Regions from separate parts of the Streptomyces sp. NPDC005963 genome, predicted to be linked through region 1. Evidence: riboswitches for the same ligand, from Rfam matches in the RefSeq annotation. Region 1 holds a riboswitch; the other holds the start of a gene.
What was found. Region 1 has a riboswitch for cobalamin ahead of ABZ348_RS01985 ((2Fe-2S) ferredoxin domain-containing protein). Riboswitches for the same ligand answer to the same signal wherever they lie in the genome.

Region 1 (7,038 bases):
GGGTGCTCACCACGTTGTCGAGCTCGCCGAGCTGGCGCCGCAGGTCGAACGCAGTGCCGCCGGGCGCGGTGTGCAGCAGTTGGGTCATCCAGGAGGAGAAGTTCTGGGCCCGCCAGACCCGCTGGAGAGCGCGCGGTTGGTACTCGTCCAACGCGGCGTCGCCCGTGCTGCCGAGTGCCTTCAGCAGGACGTCGGCGAGCACCTTCACATCGTGCAGTGCGAGGTTGAGCCCGCGGGCGCCGGTCGGTGGCACCGTGTGTGCGGCATCGCCCGCGAGTGCCATCGAGCCCCAACGCATCGGCTCCTGTACGAACGAGCGGAACCGCAACACCGTCTTCTCAAGGATCGGTCCCTCCATGAGGCGGAATCCGTCCCGGCCGGCAACCCGGGCCTGGAGCGTCTCCCAGATGCGGTCGTCCTGCCACGCGTCGGCTGACTCGTCCGGGTCGCACTGGAAGTACATCCGCTGCACGGTCTCGGTGCGCTGGCTGATCAGGGCGAACCCGTGCTCCGAGTGGGCGTAGACCAGTTCGGGCGCACTCATCGGCGCCTCGGCCAGGATGCCGAACCATGCGAAGGGGTACTCCTTGCCGTAGCGCACCCGTCGCTTCTCGGGCACCAGATCGCGGCACGTGCTGCGCGATCCGTCCGCACCGACCACGTACCGTGCCCGGATCTCGTGGCGGGTCCCATCGGGCGCGGTGAAGCGGACCCGGGGAGCGCTGGTTGCGACGTCGAGGACCTCGGTGTCCGCGACACCGAAGTGGACGGTGCCGCCGTCGCGGGCGCGGGCGTCGGCCAGGTCGATGAACACGTCGGTCTGTGGGTAGAGCCACACCGATTCGCCCACCAGTTCCTTGAAGTGGATGCGGTGCGGTCGACCGTCGAACCGAAGCTCGATGCCCTCGTGCTCATGGCCGTCGCGCAGGATGCGGTCACCCACGCCGGTTTCGACCAGATCCCGGGCCGCATCGGCCTCAAGGATGCCGGCCCGTTGCGTCATCTCGATCTCATGCCGGGAGCGGGTGTCGATCGCGATGGCCGAAACCCCCGCCCGTCCGAGCAGGTGCGCCAGCATCAGGCCCGCTGGCCCCGCACCGACGACAGCGACGGGAACCGAAGCGACGGTATCGACGGCGGCGTCGGCCATGACATCTCCTGAGCGGCTGCGAACGTTCCGAACACCCCGAACGTTGACACCCCCGGTCGCACCCGGTCGCCGGTGTTTCCGTCAGGCGGAAGACCGCTCGATGTCAGAGGGCCGTGCGAGCACGCCGTCCGAGCTCGTCGGAGATTCCCTGAACGGCCTGGTGGAGCGGCCTGCGCAGCCCGCCCGCACGGCTCGCACTCCGGGCCGCGATGACGATTCCCAGAGCGGCGCTGACCGGCCCGGCCCGGCCGATCCGCACCGGTGCGGCCACGGCGACCGTGTCCTCGGAGAGCTGTCGGTCACTGATGAAGACCTGCTCGCGGCGAATGCCGTCCAACTGTGCGCGCAACGTCTTCGGATCGGTGACGGTGTGCGGGGTCCAGGCCCGCAGCGGCGACTCAAGGACTTCCTCCTGGAGGTCCGGTGGTGCGTGCGCCAACAGCACCCGGCCCATACCGGTGGAACTGATGGGAAACCTGCTCCCGACCATCGTCAGGAGCTGCACGGATCGATGCCCGGCGATCCGTTCGACGAACACCAGCTCAGTGCCCTCGCGCACGGCGAGCTGGATGTTCTCGTGCGTCGCCTCGTAGAGGTCCTGCATAAACGGCAGTGCCACATCGCGCAGGATCTGGGTACGCGGGCATCCGGAGGCGATCTCCCAGAGTCTCAGCCCGATGTGCCACGATCCGTCCTCTCCGCGTTCCAACGCCCCCCATTCCGCCAGTTCCGCGACCACGCGATGCGCGGTGCTCAGGGCCAGTCCCGTGCGCTGAGCGATCTGGGACAGCGTCTGGGACGGGCGCTCGCGATCGAAGGCGGCGAGGACCTGGAGGACCTTTCCAGCCGCTGTGCTGTGGGTTGTGCTCACGTGGAAAGTCTCGCAGACCGGCGTTGAGCTGCTCGATCGCGCGCCGTACCATCTGCCCGACAGCAAGGAGGAGACGTGGAACAACAGATTTCTGGGCTGTCCTCGATGGCGACGCGGCCGGTGGTGACCGAGCTTTCCGAACGCATCCGACTCGACCACAGGATCCCGGTGCACTTCGCATCCGCGGGCGGGATCGAGATCGCCCGCAGGGTGCGCGGGGGCGCCGGGGCGGACCTGCTCGTGCTCGCCCATGCAGCGCTGGCCCAGTTGGAAGCGGAGGGTTTCCTCCTCGGCGGTACGGTCCGTCCGCTGTGGGTCTCCCAGGTCGTCGCCGCCGTGCCGAAGACAGCATCGGTTCCGTCATTGGAGTCGGAAGCCGACCTGCGGGCCGCCCTGCTGAGCGCGCAGAGGATCGCCTACTCCACCGGCCCCAGCGGCACGGCGCTCGTCGATCTGATCACCCGTCTGAACCTCACCGGAGTGCTCCATGACCGGCTCGTCCAAGCACCGCCGGGCGTTCCCGCGGGCAGTCTGCTGTCGTCGGGCCGGGCCGACCTGGCCTTCCAACAGCACAGCGAGCTGATGGACCTGCCGGACGTCGTCGTCATCGGACCGCTGCCGGGCGACACCGCGATCAGCTCGACGTTCAGCGGGGCCGTACTGGCCACCTCCGCCCAACCGGGCCTGGCCCGGGACGTCCTCGACTTCCTCGGCTCCGACGCGTCGACGAAGATCGCCCGCGCCAGAGGCATGCACTCGGCCGCGGGCTAGAAGATCGGTTAGCCGGGGCCGGCCCGATGACCGTGGACTGCGACGGCTGCCAGAGAGGTGCGGATGGCGTCGGTTCCGGGCATGGGTGCGCACTCCTTCAACAGCTTCGCGGCTGTGGTCGATACCGAGGTGGACACACTGGCCGGCGTTCATGGACACCATGACACGGGGGTCTGACAGAAGCTCAACAGAGAGACCGCTCCACGGGATTGAGCCCACACGGCTTCCTCTCAGGGCGTCGCCGCCCTCCCCATGGGAGCAGTGGGGCGAGCCGGGGGCGTGGAGGAGATCTGATGGGCAAGCACATCAGACGTGGGGAGTGGGCCGATAGACGAGTTCTTGGATGTGGCGGTCGAGCGTCCTGTGCTCGATCAGCTCAAGGTCGAAGTCGGCAGCCCCCTGGAAGACGGGGGCGGAACCCGTCTGACCGGTGATGACCGGGAAGATCGTCAGCTGTACGCGGTCGACCAGCCCGGAGGCCAGCAGCGCCCGGTTCATCGACAGGCTGCCGTGTGAGCGCAACGGTACCGCGGACTCCTCCTTGAGCCGGGCAACGACGTCGACGGCATCGCCGCGCACGACGTTCGCGCCCCCCGGCCAGTCGAGGGGTTCTACCAGCGTCGTCGACACCACCGTCATCGGCAGGCTCCGCATCCGCGTGACCCACGGGTCACCCCCACCGGAGCCCTCGGCGCCCGGGCCCAGCAGCTCCACGAACTCCCGGTAGGTGTTGGCCCCGAGGACCATCCGCTGCTCCGGGCCGTACTGGGCGAGGCGGTGGTCGAGGAGCTCGGGTCCCTGCTTGCCCCAGTAGCCGCCCCAGTCCCCACCGCTGTAGGACCCGAAGCCGTCCAGGCTGGAGAAGACGTCGAATGTGTAGGTGACCGTCATCGTGCTCTCCTTGAGTGCTGTTCGATGGGACTCGCTGGTACGGACCCGACTCCATGCCGAGACTCATCGCCGCGCACATCCTTCCCGGATCCACCACCTGATCCGGGAAGGATCAGGGGGCGGCGCGCCGTCGAGCAGTGGATTCCGCCACCCGGCGGGCGTCTTCGCCGTGTGACCTCCGCTTCAACTGCGGCCCAGGCATACGATCCGGCGGCGCGGTCTGTCATGATGACGCCGAAAGGCGACGGCGGATCGAGGAAACCGGTGTGAATCCGGTGCGGTCCCGCCACTGTGATCGGCGAGCGGACCCCGAACAGACCACTGCCCCTACGCGGGTGGGAAGGCCGGGGCGAGCCTTGACCCGAGAGCCAGGAGACTCACGCGGTCGCCTCCTCGACAGAACTGGGGCGGATCTCCCCAGAGGGGAGGGTGAGTCGGGATGCCCGAAGGGCAACGTTCCGGGACTCCGGTGCCGTGCCGGGTCGTCGTGTGCCGGGACTGCTGCTGCGGCAGCGCAAAGGTGACCGGTGTCGATCACGCGGCGCAGGTCGCCGTGCTGAGCCGGGACCTGCCGGTACGGATCTCCGAGTGTCTGGACGTCTGCGACCAGGCGAATGTGGTCGTCGTCCAGCCCTCCGCCGCGGGACGTGCCGCCGGTGCCCGTCCTGTCTGGCTCGGCCTCGTCAACGACTCAGCCGCGACCGACGACATCGTCGACTGGGTACGGGCGGGCGGCCCCGGAGTGGCCCCGCTGCCGGAGATCCTCGGTCTGTACGCCTTCGATCCGCCACGGCGGGTCCGTGGAGCGTCCTCCGCCGACCCTCGCTGAACCCTTCCAACCGACCGCGGCGCATCAGGCGTCCGCGGTGAGAGGACCGACCACATCATGGCAAGACGCTCCCTGTCCCTGCTGGCCGCTGCTGCCTTCCTGGTGGCGGGCTGCGGTGGCGGCACATCGACCGACCGGGACGATCCGGCCGCCTCGGGATCCGCAGCCGAGGGCTTCCCCGTCACCGTGACCAACTGCGGGGTGAAGACGACCTACGAGCGTCCGCCGCAGCGCGCGGTGACGCTGAACCAGCACGCAACGGAAGTGCTGCTGGCCCTCGGTCTGGAGAAGTCGATGGTGGGCACCGCCTATCTCGACGACAAGATCCTCCCCGAGTACCAGGAAGCCTACGAGGGGATCAAAGTGCTCTCGAAGGAGTACCCCTCCTTCGAGGTACTGCTCAACGCCGAACCGGACTTCGCCTACGCCGGGTTCGCGAGCACCTTCGACGAGAAGGAGGGCCGCAGCCGGGCCGCGCTCGCCAAAGCGGGCGTCGACTCCCACCTCAATGTGGAGGAGTGCCCGTCAGGGCCGGTGACGATGGCGATGATTGGCGAGGAACTCCGCGGCATCGGGAAGATATTCGGGGTTCCGGAGCGGGCGGAGCGCGAGGTCAAGAAGGCCGAAGCGACGCTCGGCACGGTCGACAAGAAGCTCGGCGCGGTCGATGCGCTCAAGGTGTTCGTGTACGACAGCGGCGACAAGACGGCGTTCACCGCGGGCGGTGCGGGCGTCGGCAACGAGATGATCAAGGAGGCGGGCGGGGTAAACGTCTTCGCCGATCTGGACAAGCAGTTCGGCGACGTCTCGTTCGAGCAGGTCGCCGAACGCGCCCCCGAGGTCGTCGTGATCTATGACTACGGGGACCAACCCCTGGCGGCCAAGAAGAAGTTCCTGTTGTCACACCCGGCGCTCCAGGACGTGCCCGCCATCAAGAACAAGCGGTTCGCCGTGCTCCCGTTGTCGTCGACCGTGCTCGGGGTGCGGGTACCGGCGGGCGTGGAGTCGCTGGCCCGTCAGCTGCACCCGGACCGTTTCCAGTGACGGGCGCCCCCCGGGCCTCGGGAAACGTTGTCCTCGACACCGTCGCCGAGGCTCCCGGGCCGGGCACCGCCGCGGCGGGCGGCCGGGGCCGGCCACCGTACGGGCTGGTGCTCGCCGTGCTGGCTGCCCTGGTGGTCCTCGCGGCGACCGCAGGGATCGCGGTCGGATCCATCAAGGTCCCGGCCGGGCAGGTCTGGGCGATCGTTCTGCACCACGTGCATCCTGGACTCGCCGAGGTCACCTGGACCCCGGTCCGCGAGACGATCGTGCTGGACGTACGGCTGCCCCGGGTGCTGCTGGCCGGGGTGGTCGGCGCGGGCCTCGCCGTCTCCGGCATGGCGCTCCAAGCGCTCGTCCGCAATCCGCTGGCCGATCCGATGCTGCTGGGAGTCTCATCGGGCGCATCGGTCGGCGCGGTGTCGGTACTGGTCCTCAACATCACCGTGTTCGGGTTTGTGACCCTGCCGGTGGCGGCCTTCGCCGGGGCACTCGCGGCGCTGGTCGCGGTGTACTTCCTGGCCAGGTCGGGCGGTCGGATGACCACGATCCGGCTGGTGCTGGCGGGGGTCGCGACGGCGGAGGTGCTCTCCGCGCTGGCGAGTTTCCTGATCGTCACCTCCAACGACCCGCACAAGACCCAGTCGGCTCTGCGGTGGATGCTCGGCGGCCTGGCGGGCACGACCTGGCCGATGGTGTGGCTACCTGCCGTGGTGGTGCTCGCCGGTACGGCGGTGCTGCTCGGGGTGACCCGCCCGCTGAATCTGTTGCTGGCCGGTGAGGAGGCGGCGACCGCGCTGGGGCTGGATGTGCACCGGTTCCGTGCCGCGCTGTTCACCCTGGTGGCGTTGATGATCGGCACCATCGTGGCGGTCAGCGGGCAGATCGGGTTCGTCGGGTTGATCATGCCGCATGTGGTGCGGCTGCTGGTGGGCGCCGACCACCGCCGGGCGCTGCCCGCAGCGGCGCTGCTGGGCGCGGCGTTCCTCATCATGACGGATCTGGCCGCACGGACCCTGATGAGCCCGGAGGAGGTGCCCGTCGGCATCCTCACGGCGCTCGTCGGCGGACCGTTCTTCCTCTGGCTGATGCGACGGAGGACCTCATGACGACACCGCTGACGGGGCATCAGGGCCGTACGCCCGGTCTGCTCGACCTCCAAGAGGTGTCGGTGGTCATGGGCGGCCGGGCGCTGGTGGACGGAGTCTCGCTGCGCGTGGCACCGGGGGAGGTGGTCGGGCTCGCGGGTCCCAACGGCGCCGGCAAGTCGACCCTGTTGCGCACGGTGTACCGGACACTGCGTCCCACATCGGGTCGGGTCCTCCTGGACGGCGACGATGTGTGGGGACTGCCCGGCAAACGGTTGGCGCGGCGGCTCGCCGCCGTTCTCCAGGAGAGCGCCGGGGACTTCGAACTGTCCGTGTACGACGTGGTCGCGATGGGCCGGACCCCGCACAAGCGGGCGTTCGCCGGTGATGACGCCGA
Region 2 (7,038 bases), on a different contig from region 1:
CCGCAGATCGTCCCGACGGATCACCAACCCCCGGCCGCTGCGCCCCCGAGCCTGCTGATGGGGGGCTGCGGCCTGCACGGTCGCCGCCAGGTGCAGTCGGGTCAGGGCGCCGCGGGGCCGGTGCGACCCCGTCGTCCGACCGTGCTCGGCCCTGGCGCGCGAGCGCCGACCGGCGGCCCCCTCACCGATGCCGGGAACGCTCAGGGCCTTTGTACGGAAGGGCTCCGTGGCCTGGACAGCGCGTTGCTCACCGCCACCGGCCCCGGGGGATTCCTGCGGGGCGGGACCTTCGGGCGCCGGTGCATCGGGAGCGTCCTGCGACGGCGGGGTGCCAGGAGTCTCCGGACTGTCCGGGGCGTTCGGCGGCGATCCTCCGCCGTCCGGCCCGCCGCCGGGATCGGGATCGGGATCGGGATCGGGGTCTGGGTCCGTCTCGGGCGGGTCCGGTTCACCCGACCCACCGAACTCCTGCAACGTCTCGTCGAGCTTCTCCTCGTCGAGCCCGGGCGCATCGAAGGGGTTGCGCCGACGGCGGTGGGGCAGCGCCAACAGCGCCGCCTGCCGGACGTCCTCGGCGAGCACGTCCGTACGCCCCGCCCAGGCGGCCAGTGCGGTGGCGGCGCGCGCCATCACGATGTCGGCGCGCATCCCGTCCACCTCGAACGCCGCACAGGTGGCGGCGATCTGCCGCAGGGCGTCATCGCCGAGCGACACCGTGGGCAGCAACGCCCGTGCGGCGGCGATCCTCGTCCGGAGCGCGTCCTCATCGGCCGTCCACCGCAGGGCGAACGCGGCCGGGTCGTCGTCGTACGCCAGTCTGCGCCGCACCACCTCGACCCGCTGGTCCGGCTCGCGCGAAGCGGCCACCTCCACCGTCAGCCCGAACCGGTCCAGGAGCTGCGGCCGTAGCTCACCCTCCTCCGGGTTCATCGTCCCCACCAGCAGGAAGCGCGCCGCGTGCCGCACGGACACGCCCTCCCGCTCCACATACGACGCCCCCATCGCGGCGGCGTCCAGCAGCACGTCCACCAAGTGGTCGTGGAGCAGGTTCACTTCGTCGACGTACAGGATCCCGCGGTGCGCGTCGGCGAGGAGCCCCGGCTCGAACGCCTTCACACCGTCCGCCAGCGCCCGCTCGATGTCCAGGGCGCCGACCAAGCGGTCCTCCGACGCACCCACCGGCAGCTCCACCATGCGCGCGGGGCGGGCCGACGGAAGTCCGGGCTCGTGCGGTCCGTCGGGACACGCCGGATCGGGCGCGTTCGGGTCGCAGGAGAACCGACAGCCCGGAACGACGGCCACCTCCGGTATCAGCGCTGCCAGCGCCCGGACCGCCGTGCTCTTCGCCGTGCCCTTCTCACCGCGGACGAGCACACCGCCCACCTGCGGTGATACGGCGTTCAGCAACAGGGCGAGCCGTAGGTCGTCCTGTCCGACAATGGCGGTGAACGGGTACGGCGTGCTCATCCGGCCTCCTCAGAGGGGTGCGAGTGGGTCTGTGGGTGCCGAGGACTCCCCGGCGGTGGTGCGATGGGCGCGGCATCGGTGTGGCGATCCGGAGCCTTCGGTGGCTGCGCGTCGCCGTCTCCCGGCGTGGCCCTGTCCTTGGACGTGGTGCCGGGCAGTGGTGGGGCTCCTGGCGGGACGAAGGGAAGCCCCGCAGGAGGGCCCTGTTCGATGAGCCGCAGCAGGGCGTCCGTGTCCGCGTGCTCCTCGACGAGATCGCCGAGCCGGTCCAACTGCTCCTCGCGCAGCGCCGCGAACGATGTGTCGGGGGCCGGTACGAACCGACGGCCGGCGGCTCGGGCGACCGCCCGCAGGAACTGCCGACGAAATCCGTCGCTCTCCAGCGAACCGTGCCAGTGGGTGCCCCACACCTGCCCGACGCGGCACCCCGCCAGGAAGGGCTCCCCGCCCAGGACTTCGGCCACCCCGTGGTGGATCTCGTACCCCTCCACCGGCTCCCCGAGGGCACTTCCCACCGGCCGGGCGAGCGTCTTGTCGGTCGCGAAGCGGATCCGCACCGGGAGCAGGCCGAGGCCCTTGACCGACCCCGCCCGGGACTCCACCTCGTCGTGGATGTGTTCGCCGAGGAGCTGGAAACCCCCGCAGATGCCCAGCACCGGACGGCCGGCAGCAGCCCGCCGCGCCAACTCGCTGGCCAGACCGCGTTCCCGGAGCCAGCGCAGGGCCCGTACCGTGCCCCGGGTGCCCGGGACGATCACCAGATCGGCATCGGCCAACTCCTCGGGCCGGTCCACGAAGCGCACGAGCACGCCCGGCTCAGCCGCCAGGGCATCGACGTCCGTGAAGTTGGACATCAGCGGAACGGCACACACCGCGACCCGCAGCACGTCATCGCCGACCGGGGGAGCGGTGACCGACTCGCGCACGGCACCGCGCAGGGACACCCTCAGACCGTCCTCCTCGTCGATGCCCAGCCCGTGGGCGTACGGGAGGACCCCGAACGTCCGCCGTCCGGTGAGGCCGTGGAGCATGTCGAGGCCCGGCTCCAGCAGGGAGACGTCACCACGGAACTTGTTGATGAGATAGCCCGCCACCAGCCGTTGGTCCTCGGGCGCGAGCAGGGCCGTCGTGCCGAAGAAGGAGGCGAACACCCCACCGCGGTCGATGTCGCCCACGACCAGCACCGGCAGCCCGGCGGCGCGGGCGACGCCCATGTTGACGATGTCGGTGCGCCGTAGGTTGATCTCCGCGGGGCTCCCTGCCCCCTCGCAGATCACGGCGTCGTGGGTGGCCCGCAACTCCTCCAGGCACTCCACGACGGTGGCCAGCAGGGCCTGCTGCCGTCCACCGTGATAGCCGCGCGCGCTCATTTCGCCGACCGGCTTGCCCATCAGCACGACCTGGCTTGAACGGTCGCTGCCGGGCTTGAGGAGCACCGGGTTCATCAGTGCGGTCGGCTCGACCCGGGCGGCCTGCGCCTGCATCGCCTGGGCCCGACCGATCTCCGCGCCCTGACGGGTGACGAAGGAGTTCAGCGACATGTTCTGGCCCTTGAAGGGGGCTACCTTCACGCCCTGTCGCACCAGCCAGCGGCAGATGCCCGCCGTGACCACGCTCTTGCCCGCGTCCGACGTGGTCCCCGCGATCAGCAGGCCACCGCCGGCGCGTCCTCGGCCCGTCATGAAGTCCCTCGCCTCCCCCGCCGCCCCGGACGGGGTGCGGCGGCCCGTCGGAACAGCGACCGTCCGACCGCGCTCACGCCGAGCGCCAACAGACCGACCCGACGCGACAGCCGCACCGCGCGCTCGATGTCGGCGACCTCCACCGGCCGGCCCACGGTGTGCAGGACCGGCCGGTGTTCGACCCGGCCGGCGTACGAGAGCGTCCCGCCGAGCCGTACGCCCAGCGCGCCGGCGAACGCGGCTTCCACGGGGCCGGCGTTGGGGCTCGGGTGCCGGTGGGCGTCGGCCCGCCAGGCCCCGAAGGCCCGCGGTGCGTTCCCTCCAGCGACGGCGGCCAGCACCGCCGTCAGACGTGCTCCGGGCCAGCCGGCGACGTCGTCGAGCCGTGCCGCTGCCCAGCCGAACCGCCGATGACGGGGGGAACGGTGACCCACCATGGCGTCCAGGGTGTTCACCGCCCGGAACGCGACCAGCCCGGGCACACCGGCGACCGCCCCCCACACCAGGGCCCCCACGACCGCGTCGGAGGTGTTCTCGGCAACGGACTCGACGACGGCCCGCGCGATCTGCTGCTCATCCAGGTACTGGGGGTCGCGTCCGCACAGATGCGGCAGTCGGGCGCGGGCACGCTCGACGTCACCGGCCGTGAGCGCGGCACCGATGGCCCGGGCCTCCCGGCCCAGCGACGTCCCACCGACGACGGTCCAGGTGGCGATCGCGGTCAGCGCGACGGATGCGACGGGACTGCGCCGTGCGGTACGGGAGACGAGCGCGGCAGCGGCGGTCGCCCCGCCGACACAGAGCCCGGTGTGGACGGCACCCCAGCCGCGGTGATCACGCCACAGGGCCCGTTCGACGGCACCGGCGGCCTGTCCGAACAGAGCGACGGGATGCCCCCTGCGCGGGTCGCCGAGCAGGAGGTCGCCCAGGAGCCCGGCAGCGGCGCCGTAGGCGAAGACACGATCGTTGCGCATCGGCTCAGACCGGGATTCCGTCGCGGAGAACCCGCGGAGCCGGCCCGTGGGAGGTGTGTGCTCCCCGCCGGGCCGCCGTCGTCGCCGGGAGTGCACCGGGCGGAACTCGATTGCCGTGGGTCGGAGCAGGGGCTGGACCGCAGCCGGGCATGGCGATATGTCCTCACTCAGGGTGTCCGCGCCCTGGTTCGACGTGATCGGCGGCGAGAGTTCCTGGCTCGCGGGGAGACTCTCCCCGGTCACAGTGGCGGGACCGCGCCGGATTCTCACCGGCTTCCTCTACTGCCGTCGTACTTGGCCCCGGCAGTCCACCACGCTCCGAGAACAGCCGTCAACCTGCCGTTGACCTGCGACGGTGCAGTGTGCCGAGCCACACATCGCCCCTACTTCCCGATGGCTCCCACTGGTCATGCAGGCAGGAAGAGGCACAGTCACGCAGACGCACGGACACACAGCAGCCGGGCCGGAGATCTCGAAAGATCTCCGGCCCGGCCGGTGAACGACTGCGGTGAGGCGGTGCGGCCTCAGGTGACGATCAGGAATATGCCGTAGCTGATCGCCGCCATGCAGAGGGCGAAGCAGGTGTAGGCGCCGATCCGGGGGAGGACCACCGAGCCGGTGCCGGAGGCGGTCGTCGCCCCCTGCTTGCTCAGACCGATGATGCCCAGGGTGAACAGACCCACCAGGGCGATGGTCGCGACGAGACTCACGCCGAAGACGGAGCCGAGGGCTACCCAGTCGATTTTCATGGTCTTCAGTCCTTACACCGCGGCCGGGCTTGCGGGACCGGCTTCGGGGGTCGCGGCATTGCGGGCCGTAATGGTCGTCTTGAGGTCGTCCAGCGAGGTGTCCATCGATGTGCCGGCCGGGGGCGGGGTGACGGCGGCGATGGCTGCGGTCACGACGCCTGCGGGCTCGGCGTCCTCGCCGGTGTCGTTGACGTTGGTGTGGTCGACGACCTGGCGGCGGGAGATGAACCAGATCGCGGCCGAGGAGACGACCAGGAAGGTGGCGACGACCGCCACGCCCCAGTCACCCTGCTTGGTGATGTACTCGGAGCCGGCGGCCACCAGACCGGCGGCAGGCAGGGTCAGACCCCAGGCCACGAACATCCGGGTGGCGGTCGACCAGCGGACCACGCCGCCCTTGCGGCCCAGACCGGCACCCATGACCGCACCGGAGCACGAGTGGGTGGTGGAGAGGGAGAAGCCGAGGTTCGACGAGGCGAGGATGACGCTGGCCGCACTGGTCTGGGCGGCGAAGCCCTGCTGCGGCTGGAGGTCGGTGAGGCCCTTGCCCATGGTGCGGATGATGCGCCAGCCACCGAGGTAGGTGCCCAGGGCGATCGCGATGCCAGCGGAGGCGATGACCCACATCGGGGGGTTGGAGCCGGGGACGAGCACTCCACCGGCGACGAGCGCGAGGGTGATGACACCCATGGTCTTCTGGGCGTCGTTGGTGCCGTGGGCCAGGGACACGAGCCCGGCCGAGGCTATCTGGCCGGCGCGGTAACCCTTGGCGGTCGACTTCGGGTCGGTGTTCCGGCCGAGGCGGTAGGTCAGCCGGGACGCGAGGTAGGCGGCGATGCCCGCGACCAGCGGGGCTGCGATCGCGGGGATGAGCACCTTGGTGACCACGGTGCCGCCGTTGACCCCGCTGATGCCGACCGATGCGATGGTCGCACCGATCAGACCGCCCATGAGGGCGTGCGAGGAGCTGGACGGCAGACCGATCAGCCAGGTCAGCAGATTCCAGAGGATGGCGCCGACGAGCGCCGCGAAGATCACTTCAGGGGTGATGCCTGACTCGTTGACGATGCCGCTGGAGATCGTTTTGGCGACCTCCACCGAAAGGAATGCGCCGACGAGGTTGAGCACCGCGGACATGGCGACCGCGGCCTTGGGCTTCATCGCGCCGGTCGAGATGGTCGTCGCCATCGCATTGGCCGTGTCGTGGAAACCGTTCGTGAAATCGAACACGAGAGCCGTCACGATCACAATCGCGAGCAGCAGCGTGATGTGTTCCATTTACCCAGGCAATCTATCGACGTCAGTGACATCGCGAACGTAGATAACCTGGGTGAACGGAAGGTGAACTGAGGCGAGATTCGCGATGTCTCCAAGTGAGGTTCGAGATTCCACTTGTGCCCTGAGTGATCTCTTCGGGTCGTCTGCGTGGCCGTGCTTCCGGGCCTACACCGGTCGCCACGCCCACAAGGTGGCGTTTGCACCCTTTGTGGTGATCTGCATCACGGGATGGCCTGTTGCCTTCCGGCCATGCCTGACAGGATCGATCCATGGCCGAACGCATGTCCAAGAAGTCCATCGAACACGTGTGGCGGGACGTCGTGACCACCGCCCGCAGAACGGCCGCCGATGGCCTGGTGGTGGGTACGTCCGGCAATGTCTCGGCGCGGGTCGGCGACCTCGTCGTCGTCACCCCCAGCGGAGTGCCCTACGAACGTCTGCCGACCGAGGAACCCGTGGTCGTCGACCTCTCCGGACGACAGATAGCCGGAGACCTCAAGCCGACCAGCGAACTCCCCCTCCACCTGCAGGTTTACCGTACCTCCGACGCCGGGGCCGTCGTCCACACCCATGCGGTCCACGCCACGGCCGTCTCCACGCTCGTCGACGAACTGCCGCCCGTGCACTACATGACGGCCGACCTCGGCGGACCCGTCCGCGTGGCTCCCTACGCCCTCTACGGTACGGAGGAGCTCGCCCGGAACATGAACCTCGCCCTGGACGGCCGCAGCGCCTGTCTGCTGCGCAACCACGGCACGATCGCCCATGCCGATTCGTTGGACCGCGCCTACGACCGCACCGCCCAGCTGGAGTGGATGTGCCAGGTCTGGCTCGCAGCGTCGTCGGTGCCTGGTCGACAGCCGTCCCTGCTCTCACCGGCCGAACTCG

Region 2: it holds a riboswitch for cobalamin, as region 1 does, so the genes downstream of both, ABZ348_RS08140 (cobalamin biosynthesis protein) here and ABZ348_RS01985 ((2Fe-2S) ferredoxin domain-containing protein) in region 1, are expected to answer to the same signal.

The regions. Positions count from the first base shown of each region.
Region 1 is NZ_JBEXVD010000001.1:476,130-483,167, reverse strand. It holds gene ABZ348_RS02005 (4-hydroxybenzoate 3-monooxygenase) at 1-1,150, opposite strand, end outside; gene ABZ348_RS02000 (IclR family transcriptional regulator) at 1,254-2,021, opposite strand; gene ABZ348_RS01995 (substrate-binding domain-containing protein) at 2,097-2,792, shown strand; gene ABZ348_RS01990 (dihydrofolate reductase family protein) at 3,099-3,683, opposite strand; cobalamin riboswitch at 3,938-4,062, shown strand; gene ABZ348_RS01985 ((2Fe-2S) ferredoxin domain-containing protein) at 4,123-4,512, shown strand; gene ABZ348_RS01980 (ABC transporter substrate-binding protein) at 4,570-5,556, shown strand; gene ABZ348_RS01975 (iron ABC transporter permease) at 5,661-6,662, shown strand; gene ABZ348_RS01970 (ABC transporter ATP-binding protein) at 6,659-7,038, shown strand, end outside.
Region 2 is NZ_JBEXVD010000004.1:52,844-59,881, reverse strand. It holds gene ABZ348_RS08150 (putative cobaltochelatase) at 1-1,467, opposite strand, end outside; gene ABZ348_RS08145 (cobyric acid synthase) at 1,464-3,149, opposite strand; gene ABZ348_RS08140 (cobalamin biosynthesis protein) at 3,146-4,123, opposite strand; cobalamin riboswitch at 4,310-4,452, opposite strand; gene ABZ348_RS08135 (hypothetical protein) at 4,648-4,872, opposite strand; gene ABZ348_RS08130 (inorganic phosphate transporter) at 4,885-6,150, opposite strand; gene ABZ348_RS08125 (class II aldolase/adducin family protein) at 6,420-7,038, shown strand, end outside.